One region of the Paraburkholderia sp. SIMBA_053 genome, then DNA from elsewhere that is predicted to be linked to it. Evidence: predicted binding sites of a transcription regulator. Region 1 holds the regulator's gene; each other region holds the start of a gene.

Evidence for each region. The regulator LexA, encoded in region 1, represses DNA repair genes until DNA is damaged. The targets are predictions, from matches to a motif close to ACTGTATNNNNATACAGT.
Region 2: the regulator LexA is predicted to act here: its motif matches at 6,337-6,354, upstream of SB753_RS12985 (ATP-dependent helicase).
Region 3: the regulator LexA is predicted to act here: its motif matches at 3,063-3,080, upstream of SB753_RS11885 (putative DNA modification/repair radical SAM protein).

What each region holds. Positions count from the first base shown of each region.
Region 1 covers NZ_JAWRXU010000002.1:627,998-638,580, reverse strand. Annotated here, with positions in the region: gene SB753_RS09415 (2-hydroxy-3-oxopropionate reductase) at 1-755, shown strand, start outside; gene lysM (peptidoglycan-binding protein LysM) at 1,316-1,810, shown strand; gene SB753_RS09405 (asparaginase) at 1,936-2,967, opposite strand; gene SB753_RS09400 (CysB family HTH-type transcriptional regulator) at 3,044-3,970, opposite strand; gene SB753_RS09395 (sulfate/molybdate ABC transporter ATP-binding protein) at 4,050-5,108, opposite strand; gene cysW (sulfate ABC transporter permease subunit CysW) at 5,108-6,142, opposite strand; gene cysT (sulfate ABC transporter permease subunit CysT) at 6,139-7,035, opposite strand; gene SB753_RS09380 (sulfate ABC transporter substrate-binding protein) at 7,186-8,235, opposite strand; gene lexA (transcriptional repressor LexA) at 8,542-9,192, shown strand; gene SB753_RS09370 (hypothetical protein) at 9,300-9,668, shown strand; gene SB753_RS09365 (DUF2939 domain-containing protein) at 9,779-10,462, shown strand.
Region 2 covers NZ_JAWRXU010000003.1:209,902-220,484, reverse strand. Annotated here, with positions in the region: gene SB753_RS13015 (phospholipase D family protein) at 1-1,499, opposite strand, end outside; gene SB753_RS13010 (bile acid:sodium symporter family protein) at 1,657-2,616, opposite strand; gene SB753_RS13005 (MATE family efflux transporter) at 3,082-4,494, opposite strand; gene SB753_RS13000 (RNA-binding S4 domain-containing protein) at 4,821-5,039, opposite strand; gene SB753_RS12995 (hypothetical protein) at 5,351-5,815, shown strand; gene SB753_RS12990 (hypothetical protein) at 5,897-6,178, shown strand; gene SB753_RS12985 (ATP-dependent helicase) at 6,397-8,526, shown strand; gene SB753_RS12980 (DUF4088 family protein) at 8,677-9,444, opposite strand; gene SB753_RS12975 (AzlD domain-containing protein) at 9,767-10,096, opposite strand; gene SB753_RS12970 (AzlC family ABC transporter permease) at 10,093-10,583, opposite strand, start outside.
Region 3 covers NZ_JAWRXU010000002.1:1,209,918-1,220,500, forward strand. Annotated here, with positions in the region: gene ldcA (muramoyltetrapeptide carboxypeptidase) at 1-365, opposite strand, end outside; gene tadA (tRNA adenosine(34) deaminase TadA) at 415-1,098, opposite strand; gene SB753_RS11875 (DnaJ family domain-containing protein) at 1,182-1,613, opposite strand; gene SB753_RS11880 (2'-5' RNA ligase family protein) at 2,248-2,853, opposite strand; gene SB753_RS11885 (putative DNA modification/repair radical SAM protein) at 3,093-4,307, shown strand; gene SB753_RS11890 (UdgX family uracil-DNA binding protein) at 4,314-5,792, shown strand; gene chrA (chromate efflux transporter) at 6,016-7,344, shown strand; partial or broken gene SB753_RS11900 (class I SAM-dependent methyltransferase) at 7,393-8,252, opposite strand; gene SB753_RS11905 (low affinity iron permease family protein) at 8,472-8,969, shown strand; gene SB753_RS11910 (ABC transporter substrate-binding protein) at 9,203-9,937, shown strand; gene SB753_RS11915 (DMT family transporter) at 9,944-10,583, shown strand, end outside.

The sequences.
Region 1 (10,583 bases):
TCGCGCAAGCCGCCGACATCGTGATCATCATGGTGCCCGACACGCCTGACGTGGCCAACGTTCTTTTCGCCGACGACGGCGTCGCCGCCGGCCTCACGGCAGGCAAGCTCGTGATCGACATGAGCTCGATCTCGCCGCTCGATACTCAGGCGTTCGCGAAGAAGATCAATGCGCTCGGCGTCGATTATCTCGATGCGCCGGTGTCCGGCGGCGAAGTCGGTGCACGCGAGGCAACGCTCACGATCATGGTCGGCGGCCCGGAGAAAGCCTTTGCGCAGGCAAAGCCGCTCTTCGAACTGATGGGCAAGAATATCTCGCTGATCGGCGACAACGGCGCGGGTCAGACGTGCAAGGTCGCGAACCAGATCATCGTGGCGCTGAACATCGAGGCAGTGGCCGAAGCACTGCTGTTCGCATCGCGCTCCGGCGCCGATCCGGAACGTGTGCGCAAGGCGTTGATGGGCGGCTTCGCTTCGTCGCGCATTCTCGAAGTGCACGGCGAGCGCATGACGAAGCGCACTTTCAATCCGGGCTTCCGGATCGAACTGCATCAGAAGGATCTAAACCTCGCACTCGACGGCGCGCGCAAGCTCGGCATTGCGCTGCCGCACACCGCGAGCGCGCAGCAACTGTTCAGCATCTGCGCGGCGAACGGCGGCAAGGCATGGGATCACTCGGCGATGGTTCGCGCGCTCGAAATCATGGCGAATTACGAAGTCGCACAAGCGCCGGATAGCGAAGCGAAAGCAGCTTGAACTTGCAGCGTTTCTTCGCGGCTTGCGAATCAGCAATAGCAGTGGCCGGATGCATGGAGATGCGTAAATAGCCAGGTAATACCGGTTGCCGCGGATGTTGCCTCGTCAACGCTACGGCAATCGCAAGTGGGGCGCCCGGTTCGTCGCGCGGCATCGCGGCGGAACGGGCAAATCGTGCCGCTCTGGGCTGAGAGCGGCAAAGTGGGGTCCGCAGCGGCACCCGGCGGCGCCGGGGAAGCCTTGGTCGGTCAGACGTCGTCGTCGGGTGTCCGGCTGTCGGATTCATTCTCAGGTTTTCTCCGCCACTCAATGGCGTAGCGCGCCCTCATGCGGCGCCGTGATGCACGCACGTTTGCATTTGCTTGCAACTTCGTGGCCACTTCCTTACCTTTCTTGACACTCCGTCACCCGCTATCTCCTACACTCGTGAGTCGTTGCATGCATCCGGGCGCGCCTGCTGCCTGATCACGCGTTCGCGTTGTGCGGCGTGCTCAGCATCGCAACGAGTGCTTAACTCGTACGCAAAGCATGCTCGCGTACCAACATGAGGAGTGTGATCGATGGGTATTCTCAGTTTCATCAAGGAAGCCGGCGAAAAATTGTTCAGCGCCGCGTCCACGACGGCCAAGGCCGAATCCGCGCCCGCCGCACCGGACCTCGCCGCGCTGAACAAGACCGCAGGCGACGCGATCGCCACTTACATCCGCAGCCAGGGTCTGAACGCAACGAATCTGCAGGTGACGTACGACGGCACGAGCCATACGGTCACCGTATCGGGGGAAGCCGCCGACCAGCCGACCAAGGACAAGATCCTCGTGGCAGCCGGCAATGTGCAGAACGTCGACAAGGTCGACGACCAGTTGAGCGTGACCGCCCCCGCCGCGGCGCCTACGCAGTTCCACACGGTGGTGCCGGGCGACAACCTGTGGAAGATCGCGGAGAAGTACTACGGCAGCGGAGCTAAAAACGACTTGATCTTCCAGGCCAATACGCCGATGCTGAAAAGTCCGGACAAGATCTATCCCGGCCAGGTGCTGGTGATTCCGGCTGCTTAATAGCTGATTGCAAATGCCCGCCTCGGGCGGGCAAAAACACTGCGATAAAACGCAACGCGGCGCTCGAAGTCATTACTCGAGCGCCGCGTTTTTCTTTGACAACTTCCGTTGAACGCCGCGAGGCGTCAATACGTATCGAACGCTTTTTGCAAAGCGACTGGTCCGGCGCCGCCAGCGGCCAATGCCACCATCAGCAGCACACGCGCCTTGTACGGATTGAGCGAGCCGGCGCTGACAAAGCCGAGTGCATCGTCGGCGGCCGCGCCGTTGCGCATTACATGCCCTGAGCCCACGCGCGACGAACGCACTACCGCGACGCCCTGCGAAGCGGCATCGGCCAGAGCCTGCGTCAGCGACGCGTGAATCGAACCATTGCCCGTGCCCGCAACGACGATGCCGCGCACGCCGGCTGTCACGAGCGCATCGACGGCAATGCGGGACACGCCGGCATAGCTCGCGACGATTTCCACATGCGGCCAGTTCGCACCGATCACGAATTCAGTGGACAACGTATGCGGACGTACGACGCTGCGCTGAAATTCGACGCGCCCGTCCTGCACCCAGCCAAGCGCACCGACTTCGGGCGACTGGAATGCATCGACGGCATAGGTGCTCGTCTTGACCACGTCACGCGCACTGTGAATCTTGTTGTTGAATGCAACGAGAACGCCCTGTCCGCGCGCGCCGGCATTTGCCGCGACGGTCACGGCGTTCAGCAGATTGAGCGGTCCATCGGCGGACAGCGCGGACGCGGGGCGCATTGCCGCTGTCAGCACCACCGGTTTGTCGGACTTGACCGTCAGATGCAGCAGATACGCGGTTTCTTCGAGTGTATCGGTGCCATGCGTGACCACCACGCCGTCGATGTCGTCGTCAGCAAGCAGCGCGTTGATGCGTTGCGCGAGCGCGGTCCATAGCGGCATGGCCATGTCCTTGCTGTCGACGCTCGCAATCTGCTCCGGCGCGATGCGGGCTACCGTCGACAACGCCGGCACCACGGCCAGCAATTGCTCGACGCCGACCACGCCGGCCTGATAGCCAGACGTATTGGTAGCGTCCGCGGCCGCGCCGGCAATCGTGCCGCCGGTGGCGAGCACGGCGATGCGCGGCAGCAACGCGGCGGCGCCAGGAGAGGAAGAAGAAGTCTGTGCGTTCATGGCGGCGATTGTAAGCGATGACGCGCCGCCGTCGCGCGCCTTTGCAGCGGCCAAGGCCGCTTTCCCCGTCAGCGCTTCACACTGCCTCGCGCAACTGCGCGGCGATTTCCGCCTCGGTCAGTTGCGGTGCGAACATCTCGATCAACCGGTAGGCATATGCACGCAAAAACGCGCCCTTGCGCAAGCCGACCCGCGTCGTGCTCGCCTCGAACAGGTGCTGCGTGTCGAGCGCGACCAGTTCGCTGTCGCGTTTCGGGTCGTAGGCCATTGCCGCGACCACGCCGATACCCATGCCGAGCTCCACATACGTCTTGATCACGTCGGCGTCGATCGCGGTCAGCACCACGTCGGGCAGCGCCCCCGCTTTCGCGAACGCCTGGTCGATATGCGAGCGGCCCGTGAAGTCCTGGTCATACGTGACGATCGGGAATTCGGCGATTTCGTCCAGCGTCAGATTGGGGCGGCCGACGAGCGGATGATCCTTCGGCACGACCACGACGTGATGCCACGAATAGCATGGAAACGTGACGATGTCGGGGAAACGGTCGAGCGCTTCCGTCGAGATGCCGATGTCCGCCTCGCCGTTGATGATCATCTGCGCGATCTGTTGCGGACTGCCCTGGCGCAGCGCCAGATGCACCTTCGGAAAAACCTCGGTGAATTGACGGATCACCTTCGGCAGCGCGTAGCGTGCCTGCGTGTGCGTGGTCGCGACCACCAGATGGCCACTGTCCTGGTCCGCGTACTGACGCGCGACGCGGCGCAAATTCTCCGCGTCCAGCAGCATCCGCTCGATCAGTTGATGCACCGCCTTGCCCGGCTCCGTGAGACCCGTGAGCCGCTTTCCGCGTCGAATGAAAATGTCGACGCCGAGTTCGTCCTCGAGATCCTTGATCTGTTTCGACACGCCCGACTGCGACGTGTAGAGCACGTTCGCCACTTCGGTCAGGTTCATGTTCTGACGCACGGCCTCGCGCACGAAGCGCAATTGCTGGAAGTTCATCTTGAAGTGTCCGGTTCAGCGAGAGTTGAGTTGTTCGAGTTATTCAGTTCATTCGCGTGGAGTCGCATCGGTCATGCGCTCATTGCGCCGGGAAGACCCGCAGCGCGCGCGGCACCGCCGTCACGCCGTCGCCGATCGAGAGACGCAGCTCGCGCCATGCTTCCCGATCGAGTTCGGCTTCGAGCAGATTGCCCTCGCGGCCCGCGAGTTCGACCCGCACGGAGCCGCCCAGTGTCACGACGCGCCGCACATCGACGACGATACCCTCGCGGTGCCCCGCCGACTGCGGATACAACTGCAAATCGTGCGGACGTACATAAGCGAAAGCCGGACCGCTGAAGTCGGTGCTGATGGCGACCGGCAACGCCGCGCCGTCCACCACGAATCCGCTCGCGTCGACGTTGCCGTGCAGGCGGTTCGCCGCGCCGAGAAACTCATACACAAACGACGTTTGCGGATGGTCGTACACGTCCTGCGGACTGCCGACCTGCTCCACGTGTCCACGATTGAGCACGACGATACGGTCCGCCACTTCGAGCGCCTCTTCCTGATCGTGCGTGACGAAAATCGTCGAGATATGCAGATCGTCGTGCAGACGCCGCAGCCAGCTGCGCAATTCCTTGCGAACCTTCGCATCGAGCGCGCCGAACGGTTCGTCGAGCAGCAGCACTTTCGGCTCGACGGCAAGCGCGCGAGCGAGCGCGATACGCTGTCGCTGCCCGCCCGACAATTCCGACGGATAGCGCTGCGCGAGCCAGTCGAGTTGCACGAGCTTGAGCAACTCATGCACCTTCTCGCGAATCACCGCTTCCGACGGACGCTCCTTCCTCGGCTTCACTCGCAGCCCGAACGCCACGTTCTCGAACACCGTCATATGACGGAACAGCGCGTAGTGCTGGAACACGAAACCCACTTCGCGCTCACGCGCGCCGACAGTCGCGACGTCCTGGCCCTGCAGGACGACCTGCCCGCCGTCCGCGTATTCAAGGCCCGCGATCACGCGCAGCAACGTGGTCTTGCCGCACCCCGAGGGCCCGAGCAGCGCAACCAGTTCGCCCGGCGGAAAATCGAGCGAGACGTTATCGAGCGCGACGAAATCGCCGAAGCGCTTCTGCAGGTTACGTACGGTGATACCCATTACAGCTCTCCTTGCTTGAGCGGGTGTTGCTGCGAAGATTGCATGTTCAGCGACTGCGCGGTCGACGGCAAAGCGGACGGCAGCGTGACGGGTCCGGCGTGCGCCGGCACGTCGCGGGCGTCCGACAGTTCCGCCGACATATGACGCTCGGCGAGCAGTTTCAATGCGAGCGTCACGAGTGCGAGCAAGGCCAGCACCGACGCCACGGCGAACGCCGCCGAGAAGTTGTATTCGTTGTAGAGAATTTCGACGTGCAGCGGCATGGTGTCCGTCTGGCCGCGAATATGGCCCGATACGACCGACACCGCGCCGAACTCGCCCATCGCGCGGGCGTTGCACAGAATCACGCCATACAGCAGGCCCCATTTCACATTGGGCAGCGTGACGCGGCGAAATATCTGCCAGCCGGACGCGCCGAGCACATGCGCGGCTTCCTCTTCGTCGTTGCCTTGCGCCTGCATCAGCGGGATCAGTTCGCGCGCGACGAACGGGAACGTCACGAAGATTGTCGCGAGCACAATGCCGGGCACGGCGAAGATGATCTGCACGTTATGCGCTTGCAGCCACGGACCGAACCATCCTTGCGCGCCGAACATCAACACGTAGATAAGACCCGAGATCACTGGCGAGACCGAGAACGGCAGATCGATCAACGTGGTGAGGAGCGCCTTGCCGCGAAACTCGAACTTCGCGATGCACCACGAAGCCGCGAGGCCGAACACCAGATTGAGAGGCACGGCGATTCCCGCTGTGATAGCCGTCAGCTTGATGGCCGCCAGCGCATCCGGATCGGCGAGCGACTCCAGATAAAAGCCAAGCCCCTTGTTCAACGCCTGATAAAACACGGCGACGAGCGGCACGACGAGAAAGAGCCCGAGAAACAGCAGCGCAATGCCGGTCAGAATCCAGCGGACAAGCGGCGGTTCCGTGACTGGATCGGGCCGGCGCGCAATGTTCAGTGGCGCGCGCGGAGCCACGGCGTGCGCCTTGACGCCGTCGGCGTTATCGACGTGACCTGCTGAATGGCGGCTCATTGCGCACCTCCGCCAATGCTTGCAACGCTCGCGGCGCCGGGTGCAGGCCCCGCGTTGCCGCGGCTCGTGCGGCGCTGCAGATACCACTGCAGCGTATTGATGAAAAGCAGCATCAGGAACGAGACGACGAGCATCACGACGGCAAGCGCCGTCGCGCCGGCGTAGTCATACTGCTCGAGCTTCGTGATGATCAGCAGCGATGTGATTTCCGACTTCATCGGCACATTGCCTGCAATGAAAATGACCGAGCCGTATTCGCCCAGTGCGCGCGCGAACGCGAGCGCGAAGCCCGTCAGCAGTGCCGGCAACACGGCCGGCAACACCACGCGGCGAAACGTCAGCCAGCGCGATGCGCCGAGGCAAGCGGCAGCCTCTTCCTGCTCGCGCTCGAACTCTTCGAGCACCGGCTGCACCGTGCGCACGACGAACGGCAAACCGATAAAGGTCAGCGCGACGAGCACGCCCACCGGCGTAAATGCGACCTTCAGACCGAGCGGCTCCAGGAACTGTCCAATCCAGCCGTTGCCCGCGTACACGGCCGCGAGCGAAATGCCGGCCACCGACGTGGGCAGTGCGAACGGCAGATCGACCACGGCGTCGACGATGCGCTTGAACGGAAACCTGTACCGCACGAGCACCCATGCGACCAGAAAGCCGAACACCGCGTTGATCAGTGCGCCGCCGAGCGCGGAGAAGAACGTCAGCCGGTACGAGGCCAGCACGCGCGGCGAGCTGACGGCGCGCACGAACTGACTCCAGTCGAGGGTGGCGGTCTTCAGAAAAGTCGCCGCGAGCGGAATCAGCACCACGAGGCTCAGATAAGCCACCGTGATGCCGAGTGTCAGGCCGAAACCGGGCAAGGCGCTTGGTTTACGGAAGGTCAACGTGGTCATGCTCGATACTCTTTCGGTTGATGCTCGTGTTGCCGGCCGCCTGGTCCTGATCGGCCAAAAGCGCGCCAGCGGCGCGCTCCGGAAAGTGACGCGCCGTGGCGCGTCGCGTTGCCTCGGTTCGCGCCTGCCGCGGCGCGGACCTGGGCTGTGTTACTGAGGCTGGTAGATCGAATCGAATACGCCCCCGTCGGCAAAGTGCGTCTTCTGCGCGTTGGCCCAGCCGCCGAACGAATCGTCGACCGTGTACAGCTTCAGCTTCGGAAACTTCGAGGTCAGTTCGGCCGGAACCTTGTTCGAACGCGGACGGTAGAAGTTCTTCGCGGCGATTTCCTGGCCCTGCTCGCTGTACAGGAAGTTCAGATACGCTTCGGCCAGCTTGCGCGTGCCATGCTTGTCGACGACCTTATCCACCACCGCCACCGGCGGCTCGGCCAGAATGCTCACGGACGGCACGACGATTTCGAACTTGTCCGGACCGAATTCCTTCAGCGAGAGGAACGCCTCGTTTTCCCACGCAATCAGCACGTCGCCGATGCCGCGTTGCACGAAGCTGGTGGTCGCGCCGCGCGCTCCGGAATCGAGCACGCCGGCATTCTTGTACAGCTTGCCGACAAACTCCTTGGCCTTCTGGTCATTGCCACCCGGCTGATGCGCTGCATACGCCCATGCCGCGAGATAATTCCAGCGCGCGCCGCCCGAGGTCTTCGGATTCGGCGTCACGATCGACACGCCGGGTTTGGTCAGATCGTCCCAATCCTTGATGTGCTTGGGATTGCCCTTGCGCACCAGAAACACAATCGTCGACGTGTACGGCGACGCGTTGTCGGGCAAGCGCTTCTGCCAGCCTTTATCGATCAAACCCTTGTTCGCGATCGCGTCGATGTCATAAGCGAGCGCGAGCGTCACGACGTCGGCCTGCAAGCCGTCGAGCACCGAGCGCGCCTGAGCACCCGAGCCGCCGTGCGACTGCTTGAAGGTGACGGTCTCGCCGGTCTTCGCCTTCCATTCTTTGGCGAAAGCCTGATTCACGTCCTGGTAAAGCTCGCGAGTAGGGTCGTAGGACACATTGAGCAGCGTCGTGTCGGCGGCTTGCGCCTGGCCTGCCGCGCCAAGGACGCCGAGCGCGGCTGCCGCGCCGAACGCGAGCGCTGCGATAAGTTTTCGGCTCCTGCCTGCCCGGCCCGCTTCGTGATTGTTCATGCCAAGTTCTCCGCGTGTTGGTGCGCTGAAACAGCGTGTGTTGTTTTGCGTCGGGTCACGTGCACATGAGCGACTGGAGGCCAGTCTATCCAGGGGCTTTCATCATTAAAAATAATGTTTATTCATTTTTTAATACGCAAAAGTGGTAATGACAGCCAGATAAGGCGTTGCGGCATGAAAACGGATGTCTTGACGTCGATTTACGACGCTCCAGCGAGGGGTCGAGCCGCAAACTTAAAGTAAAGCTTGAATTGCGCCGGATACTGTATAAAAATACAGGCACCTGTTCATCCATACAGTGGCGCCATGACCAAACTCACCGCACGACAGCAGCAGGTTTTCGATCTGATCCGCCGGGCCATAGAACGCACCGGTTTTCCGCCCACACGTGCGGAAATTGCCGCCGAACTGGGCTTCAGCTCGGCCAATTCGGCTGAAGAGCATCTGCGGGCGCTTGCACGCAAGGGCGTGATCGAACTCGCGGCCGGCGCGTCGCGCGGCATTCGCCTGCTTGCTGGCCCGGACGAGGCGCCGCATCAGTTCACATTGCCGCACGCCAGCATCATGCAGCTGTCGCTGCCGCTTATCGGCCGGGTTGCCGCCGGTAGCCCGATCCTCGCGCAGGAACATATCGCCCAACACTATGCGTGCGACCCGGCGCTCTTCTCGAGCAAGCCCGACTACCTGCTCAAGGTGCGCGGGCTGTCCATGCGCGACGCGGGTATCTTCGACGGCGATCTGCTTGCGGTGCAGAAAAGAAGCGAGGCCAAAGACGGCCAGATCATCATTGCGCGGCTTGGCGACGACGTCACGGTCAAGCGCCTGAAGCGCCGCGCGAACGGTATCGAGTTGATTGCCGAGAACCCCGATTACGAGAACATCTTCGTTGAGACAGGCAGCGCGGATTTCGCGCTGGAAGGCATCGCTGTCGGGCTGATCCGCCCGGGCGAATTCTGATAGCACGGGTTTGGCTTAATGAGCGACAAGCTCAGTGCGTCATTAGCCAACCGCTCGCCTGCTCACCGACCAAAGCAGTACTCATGTTGAATCGCCCGGAGAGACTCATGGAACGCCTTGCCCGCCTGTTGCCGTTTCGCCAGTTCGGCCGTCTGCGCCATCTGCGCAAGCTGGTACCTTGCTCACTGATCGAAGCGTCCACGGCCGCTACCGCGTCGCTGTTCGACTCTCCCGCTCGTGGGTGCGACCGGCAGGCCGCGTTGCCGTCTTCATTGCCGTCGTCATTGCCGGCATTCGCCCGCGTGTCGCTGAACTCGGGGCTCAATACTGCCGAGCCGGAGCGCCGTGCGCCGGTGCGCGTGTACCACGGGCCGTCGCGGCTCATCATGGTCGGCACTGTAGACGCGGTGTGCCGCATGATTGACCGTTGCATCGCCGAGGAAACCAACGTCCACGGTGCGGTGTTCGAGTCTTGATGAGTTGTGAGGTGTGGGGCGCGTCGCTCACATGGTTTGTGGCAGCGCACGGATCGTTTCAGCGCGGTTGCGGTCCACGTTAGATCACACCTGATGGAGATTTCCGCTCGATGGCAGTTTCAACACCTAGGAAGCGCAGCGCCCGTCCGCTTGCAGTCACGCTTACCGTCACGTTGATCGTGATCGCGCTGATCGCGGCGTTGGGCTTCGCTTATGCCTCCCCGTATATCGCGCTCAATAACCTCAAACGCGCCGCCGACGCGCGTGACGCGCAGACGGTGAATCGGTATGTCGATTTTCCTGCGTTGCGCGAGAGCCTGAAGCAGCAAGTCACCGGCTTGCTGACGCGGCGGCTTGACTCACATGGAAACGGTAATCCGTTGGCTGCGATCGGCGCGATGATTGGCGTCGCGTTGATCGGCCCGCTCGTCGACGCGTATGCAACACCCGACGGCGTGGCTGCGCTGTTGAACGGCATGCCGCCGCGCGGCGAGCCGGGTGAGCGGCCCAACGCCGCGCCAGTCACCGGCAATCCGCCCGCTGCCAATGCGCCCGCCCCCGGATCGTCCGGTGCGGACAGCCGCACGCCCGGCGGCGCTACGGGTGATCCGAACGGCAACGCGGTTAGTAGGGCCACCCCGCCGCAACCGCCGCAAACCACAGCCGGCTATCGCGGCATCAACGAGTTCGCCGTCACATACCAGCACGGTGCGGGGGACGCGCGTTACTCCGCCATCTTCATGCGCGAGGGTCTTTTCACGTGGAAGCTGGCGGCGGTCAATCTGAACGAGTGAGCGCCAGGCGCGGCTTGTCAGATCGAACGCGCACGCGGCCGATTTGACGCAATGCACTCGTAATGCACGCGCCGCCCGCTACTCCGTCCTCCGCGTTCATCCCGACCAAAGCTCACCAGCA
Region 2 (10,583 bases), on a different contig from region 1:
AGATAGGCGAGCTGCGCGCCGTCGGCGAGTGTCACGCGGTAGCTTCGCTCAGGCGCCGTGGCGGTGGCGAAAATGTCGGCGACCTGCGCAGCCAGTTCCGGGCTGTGGATCACGAGCGCGAGTTCGGTATTCAGATGCGCCGAGCGCGGATCGAGGTTCATCGAGCCGATCACCAGAATCCGGCGGTCGATCACGTAAGTTTTCGCATGCAGGCTCGCGCGCGAACGCGACCCGGCGATTCCCGCCGTGGGCGTATCCTGGCGCGGCTTGAATTCGTATAACTCGACGCCCTGTTGCAGCAGCGGCACGCGAAACGGACTGTAGCCCGCTTGCACCGCAACCGCGTCGGTGGCGGCGAGCGAATTCGTCAGGATCGCTACGCGCACGCCCCGGTGCGTGAGTGTGCCCAGCGCCGTCACGCCGGCGTCGTGCGGAACGAAGTAGGGCGACACGACGAGGAAATCCTTGTGCGCGTCCTTCATGAGCTCGCCGAGCCGCTTCATCGGTGGACTGACGTAGTCGGGCGACGGGCTCTCGATCTTCTCCGGCTGATCCGCCTCGAACTCCGCTTGCGCCCAGGTCAGGCCGAGTTGCTTGCCCGCAATCTGCGTGGCGAGCGGCGTCGCGTTCAAGGGCTTCGCGTTGTATGGATCGGCGTTGGTGCGCCAGTGCTTGCGGAGGTCGTCGCGTGTCTGATCGAGTTCTTCGCGATCGAATTTCTGCTTGTTCAGCACGCCGAGCGGATACGCGACGCTGCTGTTCCAGTAATCGTCGAAGCTCGCTGAGACATCGGCGGTGATCGGGCCGGCGGCGAGCACGTCGATGTCGCGGAACTGCAGGACTTCGCTCGCGTTAAAGTATTCGTCGCCGAGATTGCGGCCGCCGACAATCGCCAACTGGTTGTCTGCGATCATCGCCTTGTTGTGCATGCGGCGCGTGAAGTGGCCGATCTGCGTGAAGACATTCGTGGTGCGCTCGAACACACCCTCACGCGCGCTACCGAACGGATTGAAGACGCGAATCTCGATGTTGCTGTGCGAGTTGAGCCCCGCCATGATGCGGTCGATGTCCTTGAAGTTCAGGTCGTCGACCAGCATGCGCACGCGCACGCCGTGATCCGCCGCGTACAGCGCGGCGCCGAGCAGCAGCTTGCCGGTGGTGTCCTCGTTCGCGATGTAGTACTGCATGTCGAGCGTTTTCGTCGCCGCGCGGGCGAGCGCGATGCGCATCTGCAGTGCGTCCGTGCCGCTCGATAGCACACGGAAACCCGATTCCCCCGGATGAGCGGCTTCGAGCGGTTCAAGCGCCGCGCGAAGCGGCGTGTTTTCGGTCGGTGATAACGCGTGAGTGACCGGGCGGTCGAACGCGGTGGCGGGAGGTTTGGTTGCGCACGCAGTCAGAAATGCCGACGTGCAGCACAACAAGAAAAAATGTCTGGCGGAGCGGATTGCGCGCTTGCGTTGCGTCGCGGTCTGCTTTTGTTCTGTATGCAACTGCACGCTGTTTCCCCTTGTTGTTCAGGCTTTTCGTAACGGCAGCGCAGATGCTTCAGCCGCGCTGCCGAGAAATCCATTCTAAGGGGAATCGCGCCGCCGGACTGTGCACCGCGGCACGCCGGCGGCGTCTGGGACCGCGATGAGCGGTGGCTCGAAACCGTCAGACGCGTTCGGTGTTCAGCCCGCGTTCGCCTTCGGCATACGTCGAGCCCTTCGCCGGGCGCCCTGCCCAATAACCCGCGAGCAGCGACCCCGACAGGTTGTGCCAGACGGAGAACAGCGCGCCGGGCAACGCGGCAATTGGCGTGAAGTAGAGCTTGCCGAGCGTCGCGGCGAGGCCCGAGTTCTGCATGCCGACTTCAATCGCAAGCGTGCGGCAAACGGCTTCGTCGAAACCTAGCAAACGGCCGCCCCAGTAGCCGCCGAGAAGGCCGATGCCGTTATGCAGCACCACTCCGAGCATCACCACGAGGCCGACGGACGCAATGCTTTTCTGCGTGCCGCCCACCACCGCGCCGATGATCAGCAGGATCGCGACCATCGAAACCAGCGGCAGCACCGGCTCGATCTTGCGAACCGTCTTGCCGAACAGGTGATTCACCACGAGGCCGACCACGATCGGCAGCGCGACGATTTGCAGGATACTCATCAACATGCCGTGGACGTCGACGGCGATCGACGCATCCACGTAAAGGCGCGTGAGAAGCGGCGTCGCAAAGACACCGACGAGCGTGGACAACGCACTGATCGTCACCGACAGCGCGACGTCGCCGCGCGCCAGATAGATCATCACGTTCGATGCCGTGCCGCTCGCCACGCTGCCCACCAGCACCATGCCGGCGGTCAGGTCGGGCGGCATGCGGAAGGCTTTCGCGATGACCCAGGCGGCGAGCGGCATCACGAGGTAATGCAGCACGATGCCTGCGATCACCGGCGCGGGCCGTGTGAAGACGCGCTGAAAGTCGGCGACGGACAGCGTGACGCCCATCGCCAGCATGATGATGGTCAGAAGCGTGGTGACGTGCGGGGCGATGCCGGTAAACGAAGCCGGCGAGAAATACGCTGCAACCGAAATGAGCACGGCCCAAACGGGAAAAAGACGGGTGATGCGGGCAAGCATGGGGCGAGGTCCTTGGTTATGTTTTATGGCGAGAAGCGGAGGTTGGTCGTTCGCAAGCGGGCGCAGTGCTGAAGGCGGCGACGCTCTGCCGGGCGCGGCGCCTCACGGACTGCGGCAAGTGCCTGTGAGCGGGCCGCGCCCTATGTCGCGGTTGCTGCAGTTGAGTCGCAAGCGAACGGCAGGTTGTCAGCGGAGGTGGACCTGCCGGCGGCGCGGTCCTTTGTGAGGCGCGCAAGCGGAGCTTCGGTGGATGGACGCGGGTTCGCGATACGCACCGAAGAAGTCACGCATTTTAACGTTGTAGGCGGCAGCCTGCTGGCTCTATGGTTGCGCGTGCAACGGGTTTGCCGCGACGTTGGCTCGCTGTGCCATTGTCCCTTTTGCGGCAAGACCGCCCGCCGGGCCTTAAAGCGGACTCATCACGCAGCGCGGGCGTGCCCGAAACGGCGAGTCCGTTACCCGTGTTCAAACCGATGCGGCGGGCGGCGCGTCCGCCGCAACCGGCACGCGCCGCAAGCTTAGCTTGTGAAAGCGCAGCGTCATCAGCAGCGCGACGCTCGCGAGTCCGGCCGCGAGGCCCCACCACAAACCTCGAGCACCCAGCCCGGCATGAAAGGCGAGCGTATAGCCGGTCGGAAAACCAATCACCCAGTAACCGAATGCGGCGGCGATCATTGGTATGCGCGTGTCTTTCAGACCGCGCAGGCAGCCAGATCCGACCGTTTGCATGCCGTCGACGATCTGAAAAATCGCTGCCACGCCGAGGAGTGAACTCGCGAGCGTAACCGTCGCCGCATTGGCCGGGTCGTCCAGGTGCAGATAGAGGCCGACGATCCAATGCGGCGCGGCGATCAGCACGATTCCCGACAACGTCATGAAGCCGACGCCAAGCGCCAGCGCGACGAAGCCCGCATGACGCGCGGCGAGCGGCTGTCCGGCGCCGGACCAGAAGCCCACTCTCACATTGGCCGCCTGGCCGATCGCGAGCGGCACCATGAATGCCACTGACGCGACGTTCAGCGCAATCTGATGTGCGGCCAGTTGGGACTCGCCGAGCAGCCCGACCATCAGGCCGGTCGCGAGGAAGAGCGTCGATTCGACGCCGTAGGTGATCGCCACCGGCCAGCCGATACCGAACAGCTCGCCCATCAGCGGGACGTTGGGGCGCGTGGCCACCACGAAATGGCGATAACGCGGCCGCAGATGCAAGAGTGCCATCAGCACGAGCGCGGTCAGCCAGACGGTGATGGACGTCGCAGCCGCCGAGCCGAGGAAGCCGAGCCGCGGCAGCCCGTAGGCCCCGTGAATCAGCCCGTAGTTGAGAAAGCCGTTCACGCCGACGCTGACGAGCGACACCCACAGGAGCCGCCGCGCCGCGCCGATCGCCGGCAGGAAAGAGCGCATCAGACCGACGCCGATCAGACTGCCCAGCGCGCCCCAGCGCAGCACCGCCGCATACTCGCCGACGTTATGCGCGAGCAGCGCCGGTTCCCCGAACGCAAGCAGGATGGGCGTCGCGAAAGACAGCAAGGCAAACGCCGGCACCGACAGCAACACCGACAACACAAAACCGGTCCAGTAGATGTGCGGCACGCGGCTTTCGTCCTGCGCGCCGCGCGCATGCGAGACGCTCACGCTGACCGACGTCAGCACGCCCTGCAGCAGCGTCACGACCACGAAGAACAGATTGGCGCCCAGACCGCCGGCCGCGAGCGCGTCCGGTCCGAGAGAGCCGAGCAGGATCGTGTCGGTGACGCCCATGGCCATTTGCGACAGTTGCGCGATGGCGAGCGGCGCGGCGAGTCGCGCGGTGTCGGCGGCGTGGCGGGACAAGGTCGGCGGACGGGTGGCCACCCGGGTGAAGCCGGATTGAGTCATGGAGCGTGTGAAAGTTGACGGAATGACGACGCCGTGACCGCTGGCGACCGCCGCGGCACTGGAAGCAGCGAAGGCAACGGAAGCGCGCTCTACGAGAGACGCGTGGGCTCGCGGTCGCATGGCGGTTCACGAGCCTCGTAATAACGCCGATCAAGGCGGCTCGCCACGGTTTCCCGGCGAGCCCACGGTCGGCGATCTCAGCGGGGCCGTTCGTCTAGCGAAACCAACAGCTTATTGCGTGACCGCTGCAAAGTCGATGGATTAAGCACATTTTTGGTGCGCGAGTTTCCTGCGGAATCTCGTGGTTCCTGCGGGAGTAGTAGCGGTCAGGCTTCGTGGACCGCGATTCGCGTGTCGCCGAGCAGTACCACCTGTCCTGCGCGGATCTTGCACGTTTTACGCGTTTCGACGCGGCCGTCCACAGTGACGGCTCCGTCCGCCACCATCATCTTCGCCGAGCCGCCGCTGTCCGCGAGCCCCGTGATCTTCAGCAGATTGTGAAGTTCGACGTAGTCGCCGGTGAGCGTGAAATCGAGGTTGGGCATGGGCATTGCACCTTCAGGCAAGGGGTTCGCATCATAAAGCACAAGCTTGCCCCTAAGAAGTCGCGTTGTCTCGCGCAGTGTTTCGTGAACGCATCGCAAGCAAATGCAAGCAGATGTTATCCGTTTGTCGGAAAGTGAAACGTTGCGTAACACCGGTCGTCACAACACGACTTCACTCGTAAAGTGCATCTCAGCAGGAAAGCTTGCCGGATCTAGTTCGGCTATGAGCAGACCGGGAGGTCGTCCAGCGCGCCGCAGCGCGATGCAGGGCGGTTCGACCCGGCCACAACAACTCTAGAGAGGAATTTGCCATGACCCAGATTCGTACGCTCCTGATCGGTACCGCCATGACCGCATTCGCCGCTACGGCAGCAGTCGCGCAGACCACGCAGCCCGTTCAACCGGCTGCGGGCATGAATGCCCAGGTACAGGTTCAGACGCCCGGCGCCGACGTCGCGCCGGCCGCTCCTGCCGCCCAAGGCGTACAGCCGGTAACGCCGGCACCGACCCGCCTGACGGCCTCGGGCTCGCCCGATCCGCTGGTGCAAAAGCGCGAAGCCAACGCGAAGGCTAACGCGGAGTACCGCGCGTCGAAGAAGGCGTCGAAGGCCGAGCTGAAGGAACAGCAGAAGGCTGCCAAGTCCGAATACAAGGAGCAGGTGCGCGACGCAAAGATCAACAAGAAGGCGGACAAGCAGGCCGCTGACAACGAAATGAAGATGAACCTGCAAAGTCAGGCGGGCGCCCAGACCGACGGCGGCGAAGTTAAGCACTAATGGCAGGCGGAGCCGCGGGCTCAGGTTAGCCCGCGGTGTCGAACCCGACTCGACCTGATGAGACTGTTAAGGAGGAATCGCATGAGCAACACTCGATTTACTAATTCCGCTAAATCCCCGACCGCGCGGCTTTGCGCGTTGCTCATCGCAGGCTGCCTGTCGTCGGCCGCATTCGCGCAGGCAAGCGATCCGGCCGCGGCGCCGGTCACGCACGCCGATCAGAAGGCGGCGAAGCAGCAAGCCAAGGCAGACAAGAAGGCGGCTGTCGCGCAAGCCAAGGCCGACAAGGAAAAGACCGAAGCCCAAGCCGACGCCGACAAGGCGCACGCCGAGGCCACTCTGAAGGATGCGAAGAAGCAGTAGGTTCCTGCTTCCTGATGGGCAGGTGCGACCTGCTCAACGAAACGGCCCGTTTGCGGAATGCAGACGGGCCGTTTGTTTTGAGCGGCTTGTAAGCGTGCGGGGCGGCGTGCGCGTGACTGCGCAGCAGCCACGCTAAAAAAGGGCGCTTGTGCGCGCGGGTTGTATGGATATACAGTATGCGTCGCCGTTCCCGATCCATCCAACGCCCTTAAAACACCGTGCTTTCCGTCGCAGAAACGCCGTCGCCGTCCGATACCGCCCCTTGGCTTGCGAAGTTGAACGACGCGCAGCGCGAGGCCGTCGAATTCGGCACCGATACGCCTCATTCACCGCCGGGCGCCTTGCTGGTCATTGCGGGCGCGGGCTCCGGCAAGACCAGCACGCTTGCGCACCGTGTGGCCAATCTGATGGTCAAGGGCGCTGATCCGCGCAGAATTCTGCTTCTGACATTTTCGCGTCGCGCGGCGCTGGAAATGACACGCCGCGTCACACGCATTGCCACGACGGCGCTCGGCACGCGCGCCGCGCTCGCGCAAGGGCTCACATGGGCGGGCACGTTCCATAGCGTCGGCGCGCGGCTTTTGCGCGAATATGCAGAACTGATCGGTCTTGCACCGGCCTTCACGATCAACGACCGTGAGGATTCCGCCGACCTGATGAATCTGGTGCGGCATGAATTGGGTTTGTCGGCGAAAGAACGGCGCTTTCCGGCTAAGGGAACCTGTTTCGCGATTTACTCCCGCGTCGTGAACACCGGCGCGTCGCTCGGGCAGGTGCTCGATAGCGCGTTCCCGTGGTGCCGCGAGTGGGAAGCCGATCTGCGCATGCTGTTCGCCGCCTACGTCGACGCGAAGCAGAAGCAGAGCGTGCTCGATTACGACGACCTGCTGCTCTACTGGTCGCATATGGCTGCGGAGCCGGCAATTGCCGCGGATCTGTCGGCGCGCTTCGATCACGTGCTGGTCGACGAATATCAGGACACCAACCGGCTGCAGGCGTCGATTCTCCTCGCGCTGAAGCCGGACGGACGCGGCCTGACCGTGGTCGGCGACGACGCGCAGTCGATCTATTCGTTTCGCGGCGCCACCGTGCGCAACATTCTCGATTTCCCGGCGCATTTCGATCCGCCTGCGGTTCAGGTCACGCTTGAACGCAATTACCGCTCGACCGAGCCGATTCTTGCCGCGTCGAACGCGGTGATCGAACTGGCCAGCGAGCGATATACAAAGAACCTGTGGACCGACAAGTCGTCGGCGCAACGGCCCCGGCTCGTCACCGTCGCGGACGAGGCCGACCAGGCGCGCTATATCGTCGAGCAGGTGCTGGAAGCGCGCGAGCAGGGCATGACACTGAAGTCGCAGGCGGTGCTGTTTCGCGCCGCGCATCACAGCGCGGTGCTCGAGATCGAACTCACGCGCCGCAACATTCCGTTCGTGAAGTTCGGCGGCCTGAAGTTCCTCGATTCCGTGCACGTCAAAGACGTACTGGCGGTGCTGCGTTGGGCCGAGAATCCGCGCGACCGGGTGGCCGGTTTTCGCGTCGTACAGTTATTGCCCGGCGTGGGGCCGGCCACGGCCGCGAGAGTGCTCGACGAAATCGTCGCGCGTGCCGGTGTGGGCAATCCCGCCGACACCGCGGGCGGCACGCTCGCCGCGTTCGCGCCGCCGCCTCGCGCGCAGGAGGACTGGCATCCCTTCGTCAGGCTGATGTCGAGCGTGTATGGGCGGCAGACGCCATGGCCTGCGGAGTTCGAGATGGTGAGGCGCTGGTACGAGCCGCATCTGGAGCGCAATCATGAAGACGCCGCAATCCGTCATGCCGACGTGTTGCAGATGGAAAGCATTGCGGGCACGTATGCGTCGCGCGAGCGCTTTCTGACGGAACTGACGCTCGATCCGCCCGATGCCACGAGCGACGAATCGGGCGTGCCGCTTATCGACGAAGACTATCTGATCCTGTCCACCATCCATTCGGCAAAGGGACAGGAATGGCGCAACGTGTTCGTGCTGAACGGGGTCGACGGCTGCATTCCGTCCGATCTGGGCACCGGCAGCGAAGAGGAAATCGACGAAGAGCGCCGTCTGCTGTACGTTGCGATGACGCGCGCAAAGGAAGACCTGCATATCGTCGTGCCGCAGCGCTTTTACGTGCACAACCAGACGCATATGGGCGATCGTCACGTGTGGGCGTCGCGCACGCGCTTTATCCCTGCGCACCTGATGCCTTTGTTCGACGCGTACGCATGGCCGCGCGTGCCGGTGCCCAGTGCGCCGACCGCCGCGGGGCTTGCCGCGGCGGCGCAGGCAAAAATCGAAATCGGAGCAAGGCTCAGGAAGATGTGGGACTGAGCGGCGCTCAGGTGGGTGGCGAGGCGGGGCTCGATGCCGCACGGGCTGTAGCCGCGCGGGAGCTTCCCGGAGGGCTCCCTGGATCGCTTTCGGCAGCAGGCAACGTGCTTTACACGCTAGCTGCTGCTGGTGGGCAGACGCTGGGCCGAATTAGCGCGACTGCCGTTGCTGCTGTTGCGGGGCGGGGCGCGGCGGCACGAAGAAGTTGCGCAGCCACGCCGCCATCCGCGAAAACACGTCGTACGGTTCTTCGACGAAGATTTCCGGCTTCAGCAGGCGCAGATATTCCATGATCTGTTGCGCTTCCTGCTTCTGGAACGAGCCGTGCGAAATGCCGAGCCGCAGCAGGCCGCGCAGTTCGCCCAGCTTTTCGCGGGCGGTGCTGCCCACGCTCGTTTCGCACGCCACCTTTGCTTCATAAACACGCTGACGCAGCGATTCCACGAGCCGCCATGCCGGCGTCTGCATGATTTCCTCGAGCGCCTGGATATCCTGCACTGCGCTCTTGATCTGTGCCGAGAGCGGGTCGACCAGCACCGCGTCGCCTTCGGCTTCCTTGACGATCGCCGCCGCCCAGTCGCGGCATTGCTTGGCCAACTCTTCCGGCGTCCACTCCGAGCGCGCTGCAAAGCCGAAACCGAATTCCCCGGCCTGCCGCATCAGAATCGCGACGACGTCAGGAAACTCCTTGTCGAGCGTGCGTTTCGCCCATGCATACTGGCCGCCCTGCAACATCCGCTGAACGGCGTGTTCGGTCAGCGGCACCATGTTGTCGAGCAGCTTCGCTCGCAAAAAGTCCTCGAACGAAGGCGTCGCGAACTGCGGATCGAGCTTCAGCGATACGCGCAGAAATGCATCGAAATCCTTGCGCAGCGTCGCAATGGTCTCGTCTTTGAGCGTGAGGGTAATTTGACCCATGTGTCTATCCCGTTTGGTCCTGCCGCGCGGCCTCGTCGTGTTCGTCCGGTCGCAAGCGGACCCGGAAGACTGGACGTGCAATGGCTGCGCGTTTGATTCCTGCCTGTTGCCGCGTCTGGCGGGACGTATCCCGACGAGCGGACCTCGACTGCATATCGGCGGATCGACGGGAAACTTAAGGGTTTTATCGGATATGAGGCGGGCTTTGCCGCGCCGCCCGGACGGTTTTGCGGCTCTCGTCTGGAGCCCACGGTGAACGCGGAAGCCCCGCCACCGGCGGCTTCCGTGTGAGTGAGCCCTTACGTGTGGCAGCGCACGTGTGTTATCGCAGCACCACGCCTTGCCAGACGAAAAACACCGTGAGGCCCACGGCGATGGTTACGAGTGGCCGCCGCGTCAGCGCGCTTACGATGACAGCGGCCAGTGCGCCGACCAGTTGCGGATTGCGCCACGTCAGTTCGGCACCGGTGTCGGCGCCATGCGGCGAGACCGCCATCGGCACGATGATCGCGGTCAGCACGGTGACCGGCACGAAGCCCAGCGCCGTGCGTACCAGAGGCGGAAACACCAGCCGGTCGCCGAGCACGAAGACGGCGGCGCGGATCACCCACGTGATGAGCGCCATGCCGAGTATCAAAACGACGTAGTTCATCGCGATCCCTCCGCCGACCGGCGTGCACGCCGCAATCCGAAGCCCGGCGTGGAAAGCAGTACGCCGACCACGACGCCCGCGAAGACGGCGGCGAGCAGTCCGAGCTTGTACGGCCACGCTTGCCAGAAGAAGGCCAGCGTGCCCGCGGTGACCGCAGCCGCGATGTAGCGCAACGCGGTGAGCTGCGGTACGACGATCGCAATGAAAGTGGCGACCATCGCAAAGTCGAGTCCGAGCGATTGAAGTCCGGGGAAGGCAGCGCCGAACAGCAGGCCGGCGACTGTCCACAGCTGCCAGTTCAGATACATCGCGAGACCGGCGCCGAAGAAGTAGTGCGGGCCGACGGTGCCCGGCTCGCGGTTCCGATAGTGCTCCCACGCGACTGCGAATACTTCGTCCGTGAGCAGCGCGCCGAGGGCCCAGCGCCAGCGCGCCGGAAGATGCGCGACGTGCGGCGCGAGTGTCGCGCTATACAGAACATGCCGCA
Region 3 (10,583 bases), 580 kb from region 1:
CGCGCAAGCAGAGCAAGCTGAATAGCCGTGAAGTCGCTGTGGCCCACCAGCGCGACCGGCTCGCCGCTCAGACGACGTTGCAACCCATCGTAATCGAGGCCGTGCAGAATCCGCGCCGCGCCGTACCCGCCGCGCACGGCGAGGACGATGTCCGGCAGCGCGCGGGAAGCATCCGCGAGCCGGTTCAAATCCGCCGCGCGCTCGCCGTCGGTGCCGCCAAAGCGTTGATAACGACGCCGCGTCGCGTCTACTCCTTCCACGCGATGCCCTTGTGCGCGCAGGCGCTGCAACGCGCGGTTGAGCACGTCCGCCTCTTGCGGATAGCCGGAAGGCGCAATCAGGTTGAAGGTACGGTGGACGCTCATCGATAGGCTCTGGTCTAAGTGTTCCGCGCGGTTTGGAGAGCGTTGCGATTCAGGGTGTGCCGGACGGGTCTATTTCCGGGACGACGGCTGCACGTGCCGCTGCGCGTGCTTCGCGGCTCGCACGCCGCCGCTCGGCAAAGAACGACTTCAGCGCCGCGCCGCATTCGCTTTCGAGCACGCCGCCGGTCACCTGAGTGTGATGATTCAACTGCGGGTTCGCGAATGCGTCGACGACGCTGCCGCATGCGCCCGTTTTCGGATCACGAGCGCCGAACACCACGCGGGCAATGCGGGCGTGCATGATGGCACCTGCGCACATCAGGCAAGGTTCGAGGGTCACATACAGTTCGCAGCCCGGCAAGCGATAGTTCTGCGCGATCTTTGCCGCGGCACGCAACGCGACCATTTCCGCGTGCGCCGAAGGATCGTGCGCGCCAATCGGATGGTTGAAACCTTTCGCGATCACTTCGTCGCCACGCACGAGCACTGCGCCGACGGGCACTTCACCAGCCGCCCGCGCTTCTTCGGCGGCAGCTTGCGCCAAGGCCATGAACCGGCGGTCGCGGTCGGAGACGGCGGGGTTGGCGGTTGGGTTGGCGGTCGGGTTGGCAGCGGCTGCGAGCGGCTCGGGGGGATCGGACGAGGCGATGGGCGCCGCGGCAGCGACGCCCGGCTCGCCATTTGCGAAGTCACCGACGATGGTGACAACACCACCGACAGTAACAGGCGGCATTTCCGGCTCCTTTCCTGCCTCGATCCAGTCCGAGTTCGAGCCCAAGTCCAAGCCCAAGGCCCCGCGACCAACGACGGGCTCGCTCACTGTGTCCCCGAGCCGGCGACATTCGCGGGAGAGCCTTCCACCGCGGACATATCGCTGTTGGAAGCGCGCTCGGACAAGCGCTCTGCAATCCGGCGGCAATATTCTCGCGGCAGCACCAACGGGCCTCCACGTAACGATTCCAACGCCATATGGAGCGCCAGCATGCGAGCCTGAAGACGGCACCGCGTAGCCTGATCGCTCACGGCACTCAGTTCGGACTGCAAGTCACGCAACGCGCGCAACTGCTCCATTGCGGGGGGCACAAACCCCGCGTTTTTCAAAATCCGGTTGGCGACGCGCACTTCTTCCGGGACCAGAGCATCGTCGTCCAGGGTGAGCGGCGCGCCTGCGCCCGGCAAATCGTCGAATTCGCCACGTGCGGCGGCGGCGGCAATACGCTGTTCAACTAACGCATCAAGCAATCTCATCTGCAATCCACTACGTTGCGGCCCAAGCATTCTATCAGGGAGCGCACGAGGGTTCCTTCCGCCGGATTCACCCGACCCGCCGGCATTTCGGATTTTGCGTATTGGAGTCCTGGATGGATGCAAGCTAGGCTTAGACACTTTTTGCGAGTCGCGCTCGCGGCGTGCTTTGGCCGCCTGCTCGCTTCGCTTCGTTTGGCTACCTCGCTCACCTACTTCGCTTCTCTGTTTCCTGCTTTTTGTGCCACCGATCATGCAATTGCAAATGACACACTCACGTCCTAACGACGCAGCGCAATTCACCGCTACAAACACTGCACCGTCGCCCGCGATGCGGGCGTGCGAACGTCGCGCATCAGTACTCGCGCGCCGCACCCCGGTTGACAGGCGCTCATTCAAGACAACCCTACGCGGTGTATGTGTCGCCGCAGCGATGTCCGCCTTGCTTTCCGGCTGCACAATATTCTGCGGCGGAGCCGGCGGAAGCGGTGGTGGTTTCGGCGGCGTTTGCGCTACTGGTATGCGCTTCTAGACGCACGCCAGATCCCCACAAAATCTAAAGCCACAGATCACGCGTCGCTGCCCACCCTCCTTTCATGTTCCTCTTCACGACCAACTAATCGTCGCGCCAATGCCACTAGGGCGCGGCCCCTTCAAGCGACCAGCGCGCAAGCACAATATGCCGGGTACGCCCCAATAAACTGTGTATCAACGCGAAACCACGCACATTCCAGCAAACCGGCTCAACCGGACGCGCGGCGGCCCAAGGCAAGCCGTAAGCCAACGTGACATGCGGCGTATAAGTCACTGCCGCGGAACCGGCGCGGCTTTCAATGCCCTTGACGTGCAGCGCTTCCGCCAATGCATCATGAAGCCGATGCAGACCCACCACGCCCTCACTCCCCGTCAACACTAACGGGCCCGGCCGCGGTTTCGACGCGAAACTCTCCGCCGTATTGAATTCGACGCTGAACGGCGCCATGCGAACCGCGGCAGCCGCTTGCATTGCGGCCTCCACATGTGCCGGCGGCAGACCGCCCGCGAAATTGCCGAGATGACGCAGCGTGACGTGCAAACGACCGGCGGCAAGCGGTTTACTGCGGGCGCGCGCCTCCCCGCAAAGCTCTTGCGCTAGCTTTGAAATGCTCGCCGCGGTATTCGCATCCGGGAAGACAGCGAAAAAGAGGCCGTCGGTTGGCGTTGGCGGCGCCTCGAGCCCGGGCAACCACAGTTGTTCAGGCATCTCGCTCCTGCGTGCTGAAATCCGGCATCTACACGAATCCCCCTTCACATGAACTGGCGGACGCCAGCGTAAAACCAGCAACGAACAAGCGACGGACAAGCAACCAACAAGCAACCAGGCAGTAACCGCACCGCAAGCCAGCAAGCAACTAAACCCAACCGCCGGCCCTGCCAAAAAACGCTTGCGCTTACGAATTGCCCACGTACAATACTGTACATCCATACAGTATCGGCGGCAACGTGGAATTGCAGAAAAAGCTCGAAGTATTGGCCGACGCGGCCAAATACGACGCATCGTGCGCCAGTAGTGGCGCGCCTAAGCGCGCCTCGCGCGGCACGGAAGGTTTGGGTGCCAGCACCGGCGCCGGTATCTGCCATAGCTTCACGCCAGACGGGCGCTGTGTGTCGCTGCTGAAAATCCTGCTCACGAATTTCTGTCTGTATGACTGTCAGTACTGCGTCAACCGGCGTTCGAGCAATGTGCCACGGGCGCGCTTCACGCCTGAGGAGGTCGTGGACCTCACGCTCGACTTTTATCGGCGCAACTATATTGACGGGCTGTTTCTGAGTTCCGGCATCATCCGGTCGTCGAATTACACCATGGAGCAACTGGTGCGGGTAGCGCAGTCGCTGCGCGAAGATCACCAGTTCCGCGGCTACCTTCACCTGAAAACCATCCCCGACGCCGACCCCGAACTCATCGCCAAAGCCGGCCGCTATGCCGACCGTCTGAGCGTGAACATCGAACTGCCGACCGAAGGCAGCCTCGCACGCCTTGCACCGGAGAAAAACGTGCGCACGATCAAGCTCGCCATGGGGTCGATCCGGCTCGCGCAGGAAGAGGCGCTGGGCGACGCAAAAGCTCCACGGTTCACGCCGGCCGGCCAAAGCACGCAAATGATCGTCGGCGCGGATCAGACGAACGACAGCACCATCCTGCAGACCGCGGAAACGCTGTACGGATCGTACAAGCTGAAGCGCGTGTATTACTCGGCATTCAGCCCGATCCCTGACAGTCCTTCTGCAGTCCCCGGCGAGGCGCCGCCGCTGCTGCGCGAACATCGTCTGTATCAGGCAGATTTTCTGTTGCGCGGCTACGGTTTCAACGTCGCGGAACTGTTCGAACAGCCAGGCAACCTGCCGCTCGACATGGATCCGAAACTCGCATGGGCGCTCGGGCATCGCGACCAGTTTCCGGTCGACCTGAACCGCGCGCCGCTTCGCATGATCGCGCGGGTGCCGGGCATCGGCATGCGCAATGCCAAGCGGCTGGTCGAATTGCGACGCTCACGGCGGGTGCGCTATGAAGATCTGGTGCGCCTGCGGTGTCCGCTGGAAAAGATCAAGCCGTTCGTCGTCACGCAAGACTATCGGGCAGCCATGCACGACGCGTCGTCGGCTCATCTGCGGCGAATCCTGACGCCGCCAATGCAAACGCAAATGCAGTTGTGGTGACGTGTCGTGCTTCATTGCATCGAGATCGAAAACCATTTTGCCGCCTGGCGTACAGCCACTCTCGTTGCGCTGGCTCAAGGGCTTGCGCCGGAGTCGATCGAATGGCGCATTAAAGAAGGCGCCGGTGGTCATGGTTCGCTGTCTGGTCAAACGGCGCTCGATTACGGCGACGCGTCCGGCAACGCGGCGCTCGGGTCGGACGCCCCGGCAATCCACGTCTCGAAAGAACTGTCAGCGCTGCTGCATGATGCGGCGCTGTATCGCGAGCCGGACCGGTGGGCATTCCTCTACAAGGTGCTGTGGCGCTGGCAATGCGGTGATCGCGCGGTGGCGTCGCCAGCCGACGTCGACGGCGCCCGGCTCTACCGGATGGCTAAAGCGGTGCGCCGTGCGAAGCACGACATGATCGCGTACGTGCGCTTTCGCAAGCAGAAGCCGGACGCCCAAACCCCAGAGTACGTAGCCTGGTACGAACCGGAGCACGACGTTCTCGCATGGGCGGCGGAACATTTCGCGCAACGCATGGGGCGCTCGTCGTGGATTATCGCGACGCCTCACGGCGCCGCGTTCTGGAACGGCGAGCAACTACATATCGAAGCGCGCCCTGCTCTGCGCCACGAGCATCGCTGCGACACTGAAGACGAGGCCGAGGCGTTGTGGCTCGCGTACTACCGCAGCACATTCAATCCTGCGCGTCTGAACGAAGCCGCGCTCGAACAGCACATGCCGGTGCGGTTCTGGAAAGGGCTGCCTGAAGGCCATCTGATTCCCGCCATGATCAGTGAAGCAAAGAGCGGCGCGCGGCGCGTTGCGCAAGCGAGCGGGGTCGCGGCGCTCGGCGGCAAGTCCATTCCTGTCGAAGCCGAATTCGCTCAGCCTGCCCGCGATCAGCCATCGTCGCTGGACGCCTGCCGGCGTTGCGACCTGTGGCGCAATGCGACGCAAGCCGTGGGCAGTTCGGGGCCTCGTGACGCGCGCATCATGCTGATCGGTGAGCAGCCCGGCGATCAGGAGGATCTGAGCGGCGAGCCTTTCATCGGGCCGGCGGGACAGTTGCTAGACCTCGCGATCGTCCGCGCCGACCTGTCGCGTGAGCAGCTTAATTTGACGAACGCGGTCAAGCACTTCAAATGGGAACCTCGCGGCAAGCGCAGGCTGCACAAAACCGCCGCGCAGCGCGAGGTCGAAGCATGCTCGTATTGGCTGGAGCAGGAGTTGCAAACCGTTCGGCCATCGGTCGTCGTCGCGCTGGGCGCAACGGCGCTCAACGCGTTGCTGCGCGAAAAGGCAAGCTTGCGCGACTATATGGGTAAGCCGTTCGAACTCGAAGGCGGTTGGGGAATCGCAACGTATCATCCTTCGTTCGCGTTGCGTCAGCAGGACGACGCCGCGCGCGACAAAGTGCTGAGCGCCATCAGCGAGGCACTCGTCGAAGCGCGGAAACTGGCGGCATCGGTGCAAGCCAAACCGCGCAGCGTGCCTTAACTGCTAGACTGCGCCGCACGTTCCGTCATGCGGTTAAGGGGAATCAATGACCGGGGGCAATGACCGGAACGTCAGTGACCGGAAAGCTAAAAGTCAGCAAGCCCGTCCTGAGTTGGCGAATCGTCATCGCCCAAACACCCGGCGACCCTCGCTAGGAAAAAGATACTTGCGACCGCTCGCAGCCCGCGCTCCAGCACCAGGCGAAAACGAACAGGACCATTTGATGAAAGACGACGTCGCCCGCGTTCCGCTCTCCACTGCATTCTGGTATTGGCTGCGACTCGGCTTCATGAGCTTTGGCGGTCCGGCCGGGCAGATAGCGCTGATGCACCAGGAACTCGTCGAGAGAAAGCGCTGGATTTCGGAAAAGCGCTTTCTGCATGCGTTGAACTACTGCATGGTGCTTCCCGGGCCCGAGGCGCAGCAACTTGCGACCTACATTGGCTGGCTCATGCATCGCACGTGGGGTGGCGTGATCGCGGGCGGGCTTTTCGTGCTGCCGTCGCTATTTATTCTGATGGGCCTGTCGTGGGTCTATCTGGTGTTCGGCAGCGTCCCGGCTGTGGCCGGCGTGCTGTACGGAATCAAGCCGGCTGTGACTGCGATCGTCGTATTCGCCGCGTATCGCATTGGCTCGCGCGCGCTTAAGAACGCCTGGCTGTGGTCTATCGCCGCTGCGGCTTTTATTGCCATCTTCGCCGTGAAGGTGCCGTTCCCGTTGATTGTTCTCGTGGCTGGCGTGATCGGTTACGTCGGCGGGAAATATGCGCCCGGCACTTTCGTGATTGGCGGCAAGCACGGCGCCGCTGCGCAGCTTCACGGCCCGGCGCTGATCGACGACGACACGCCGACGCCTCGTCACGCGCTCTTTACCTGGAAGCGCTTTTTCATCGTCCTGGCAAGCTTTGTCCTCATATGGCTGGTGACGATCGGTACGCTAACCGTCCTTTTCGGATGGAACGGCGCACTCACGCAAATGGCCTGGTTCTTCACGAAGGCAGCGCTGCTTACGTTCGGTGGCGCGTACGCGGTTTTGCCTTATGTCTACCAGGGCGCGGTCGAGCATCAGCATTGGCTCACGGGCCTTCAAATGATCGACGGTCTTGCGCTCGGTGAGACGACGCCCGGCCCGCTGATCATGGTCGTCGCTTTCGTCGGCTTTGTCGGCGGATGGACGCGAGCGATATTCGGTCCGGACGCGCTACTTCTGTCAGCTGTCGTCGCGTCAACGATCGTGACGTTCTTCACGTTTCTGCCTTCGTTCATGTTCATCCTGCTGGGCGGCCCGTTCATCGAGACCACGCACGGCAATCTGAAATTCACCGCGCCGCTCACTGCGATCACGGCCGCGGTCGTCGGCGTGATCGTGAATCTTGCCGTCTTCTTTGCGCTGCACGTTTTATGGCCGCGTGGCCTGCATGGAAGCTTCGACTGGTTGTCGCTCGTCATCGGGCTGGCGGCTGCGATCGCGCTCTTCCGCTTCAAGGTCGGCGTGATACCAGTAGTGCTGGTGTGCGGCGTGGCAGGGCTCGCGATCCGGTTGCTGGTGTGACGCTCAGCAAGTCTTCGGCCTTACCGCAACGCCTGTGAGGGAACGTGGTCAGGTATTCGCTATTACCAATTCCTCGGTATTGTCCGGCGGACGCAAGCCATCGCTTCTGTTGACGAAGTAGCGTTGCGTAAGGTCGGCCGCAGAGACGTGCCGCGCCTGCGCGAAGCCGGCTTCGTGGGCAAGGGCAGCATCTCGGCCGGCGTGAAGAAACTGAGAAAGGGCGTGCCGCTTTCGCGCGCGCCCTTCTCTGCCATTTTCAGCCCAGGGCGCACTTCTGGATCCGCCATGTCTAGCGGCAGCAGAAACGTCGTGGCGAGCGTCGATCCGCGGGCGAAAGCCGCGATCTGGCGCAGCGTGGCCGCATTTGCATCGCGCGTGAGATACATGCTCACGCCCGTTGAGACGACGATTGCGGGCTTCCTGTCGTCGAATCCGTGCGCCATGAGCCGGTCCTGCCATGCTTCGCCAGCCTCGAAATCGACCGGCACGAAGCGCAGCCATGGCGGGATGCCGAAACCAAGCTCGCCGAGCCGCTGACGTTTCCACTCCTGCGGCACCGGCTGATCGACCTCGAATACTGTGAGGCGCGAAGCAATCTCCGGCCTGCGCTGCGCAAAACTGTCGAGCCCCGCCCCAAGAATCACATACTGGCCGATCCCGCGCGCCGCCTCTTCGACCACCAGGTCTTCGATGAAACGAGCGCGTGCCACGATCGACGCGCGAAACGGACGCGTGAACTGCGGGTCCATGTCGCCGCGCTGGCGCCAGTCGTCGCCGGGAGCTAGCAGTTCGAGGCCGATCGAGTCGTCGAAAACATGCGGCGCGGCGTCGACTTCCTTGTGCAGCGCCCGCCAGAGTGCAACACGGGCCGCGGTGCTGTCGGGTGCCAGATCTCGCTGATCGTTCATGAGCGCCGGTCCTTGCCGTTCGTGCTGTTTTCAAGCAATGAGGGAAGCGTCGCTGCCTTCGCAAGCACGGAGCAAACGCAAACCAGGCAACGAAAAGAATATCACCGAGCAGGCAGACACCGTCAACGGCATCCACGCGGAACACCCCCGGACCAGACCGAGCCCGACCACCTGTCCTATGCGATCATCGTATGAACCAGACCAACAACGGAGATCGCCATGAACAGCAAATGGTTTTCGAACTTCGCCAGCTATCTGTCGACAATGACCGGCCGTCCCGGCACTTTCGTCGTGGCTGCGTCGCTCGTGATCGTGTGGGCAATCACGGGGCCGTTCTTTCATTACAGCGACACATGGCAGCTCGTGATCAACACGTCGACCACGATCGTCACGTTCCTGATGGTTTTCCTGATCCAAAACACCCAGAACCGCGACACGGCCGCCATGCAGATCAAGCTCGACGAACTGATCCGCGCAATCGAAGGCGCCCATAACGCACTGCTCGATCTGGAAGAACTGGAGGAGAAAGACCTGACGCGCTTTCGCAAGCAGTATGAAAACCTCGCCAAGGAAGCGCGAACCGCGCTGCGCGAAGGCGGCAGCGATACCGATTCACCGTTCGTCGCCAATCGCGAAGTGGGCGACGAAAAACGGCGTGATACAGACAACAACGATGCCGCCCATAACAAGCCCGCAAAACGTGAGCGCAAAGACTAGCTCGGGCCGGTTATCGCTTACAGAGTTTGCAATGATTGGACGCTGGAGTCAGCCGGCAATCAAAGGTGCCATGGCGCGTTGCCGGCCGCCTGGGCAAGTCCGCCAATTCCCTTTAAGATGGAACGGAACGCTCGACGCACTATCCTCGCATCAGCAAGAGCCTCGAACCGTTTCTCAACGCATACGGCCCGCGCATACCGGGAACACGTTGCGGAACACCATACGGGAACACCATGACCATCGATCAAGCCGTTGTCTCGTCGTTCACGCCTGCCGGCAAAGTGCGGGCATCGATCAATCTGGGCAACCCCATTCTCGCTAACCAGGACCCGAAGACCGGCGAGCCGTTCGGCGTATCGGTCGACCTCGCGCGGGCGTTCGCACAAAAGCTCGGCGTCGAACTCGAACTGGTGGTGTTCGACGCAGCGGGCAAATCGGTGCAGGCCGTGAGCGAGGAGCGTGCCGACTTCGGCTTCTTCGCTGTCGATCCGTTGCGTGGCGAGACGATTGCATTTACCGCGCCGTACGTGCTGATCGAAGGCTTTTATCTGGTGCGCGACGACTCCCCCGTCCGAACGAACGAGGACGTCGATCAGCCGCATAACCGCGTCGCGGTCGGCAAAGGCAGCGCCTATGACCTCTTCCTTACACGCGAACTGAAGGCCGCGCAGATCGTTCGTGCACCTACGTCGCCGACGGTCGTGCAGACGTTCCTCGAACAGGGTCTCGAAGTCGCGGCCGGCGTGAAGCAGCAACTCGAAGCCGATGCGCGCAATACATCCGGCCTGCGGCTTCTTGACGAGCGCTTCATGGTCATTCAACAGGCAATGGGCACGCCGAAAAGCCGCGGTGAAGCGGCGGCTTCCGCGCTACGCAGCTTCGTCGAGGAAATGAAGGCGTCGGGGTTTGTGGCCGAATCGCTCGCGCGCCATCGGATTGCGGGCGCATCGGTCGCGCCCGCGGCCTGATCGCGCATGCTCAGCTATACGGGCGGCCTGGTCCTTTTCGCGGCGTTGCTTCACGCAAGCTGGAACGCGTTGCTGCACGGCAATCGCGACCGCTTCCTTTCCATGACGTGGATGAGCATCGCCATCGCGGCGATCTCCACGCTCATCATTCCATTCACGCCGTTGCCGGCGGCCGCGGCATGGCCATATATCGTCGCGTCGGGCCTCGTGCATATCGGCTATAACGCAAGCCTCGTGCGGGCTTACCGCCGTGGCGATCTGGCGCAAGCGTATCCGATCGCCCGCGGCTCGTCACCGCTTCTGGTTACGCTCGGCGCGGCGCTCTTCGCGCACGAGGCGATCGGCCCGTTGCGTGCTATCGGGATCGTGATGATATCCGGCGGCATCATTGCAATCGCGCTCGAAGCGGGAAGCGTGTCGCGCGCCGGCGTGCTGGCCGCGCTCACCACCGGCGCGACGATCGCGCTGTACACCGTGATCGACGGCATCGGCGTGCGCCTGTCGGGCGGCGAAGCGCTTGCCTACACAGCATGGATGTTCCTGTTCTACTGGCTGATGCCGGTGCTGTTCGTCGCGATGCGCGGTGTGTCCGCGCTATGGACACCGATACGCTCGTCGCCAATGGCGGTCGGCTCCTCGCTAATGG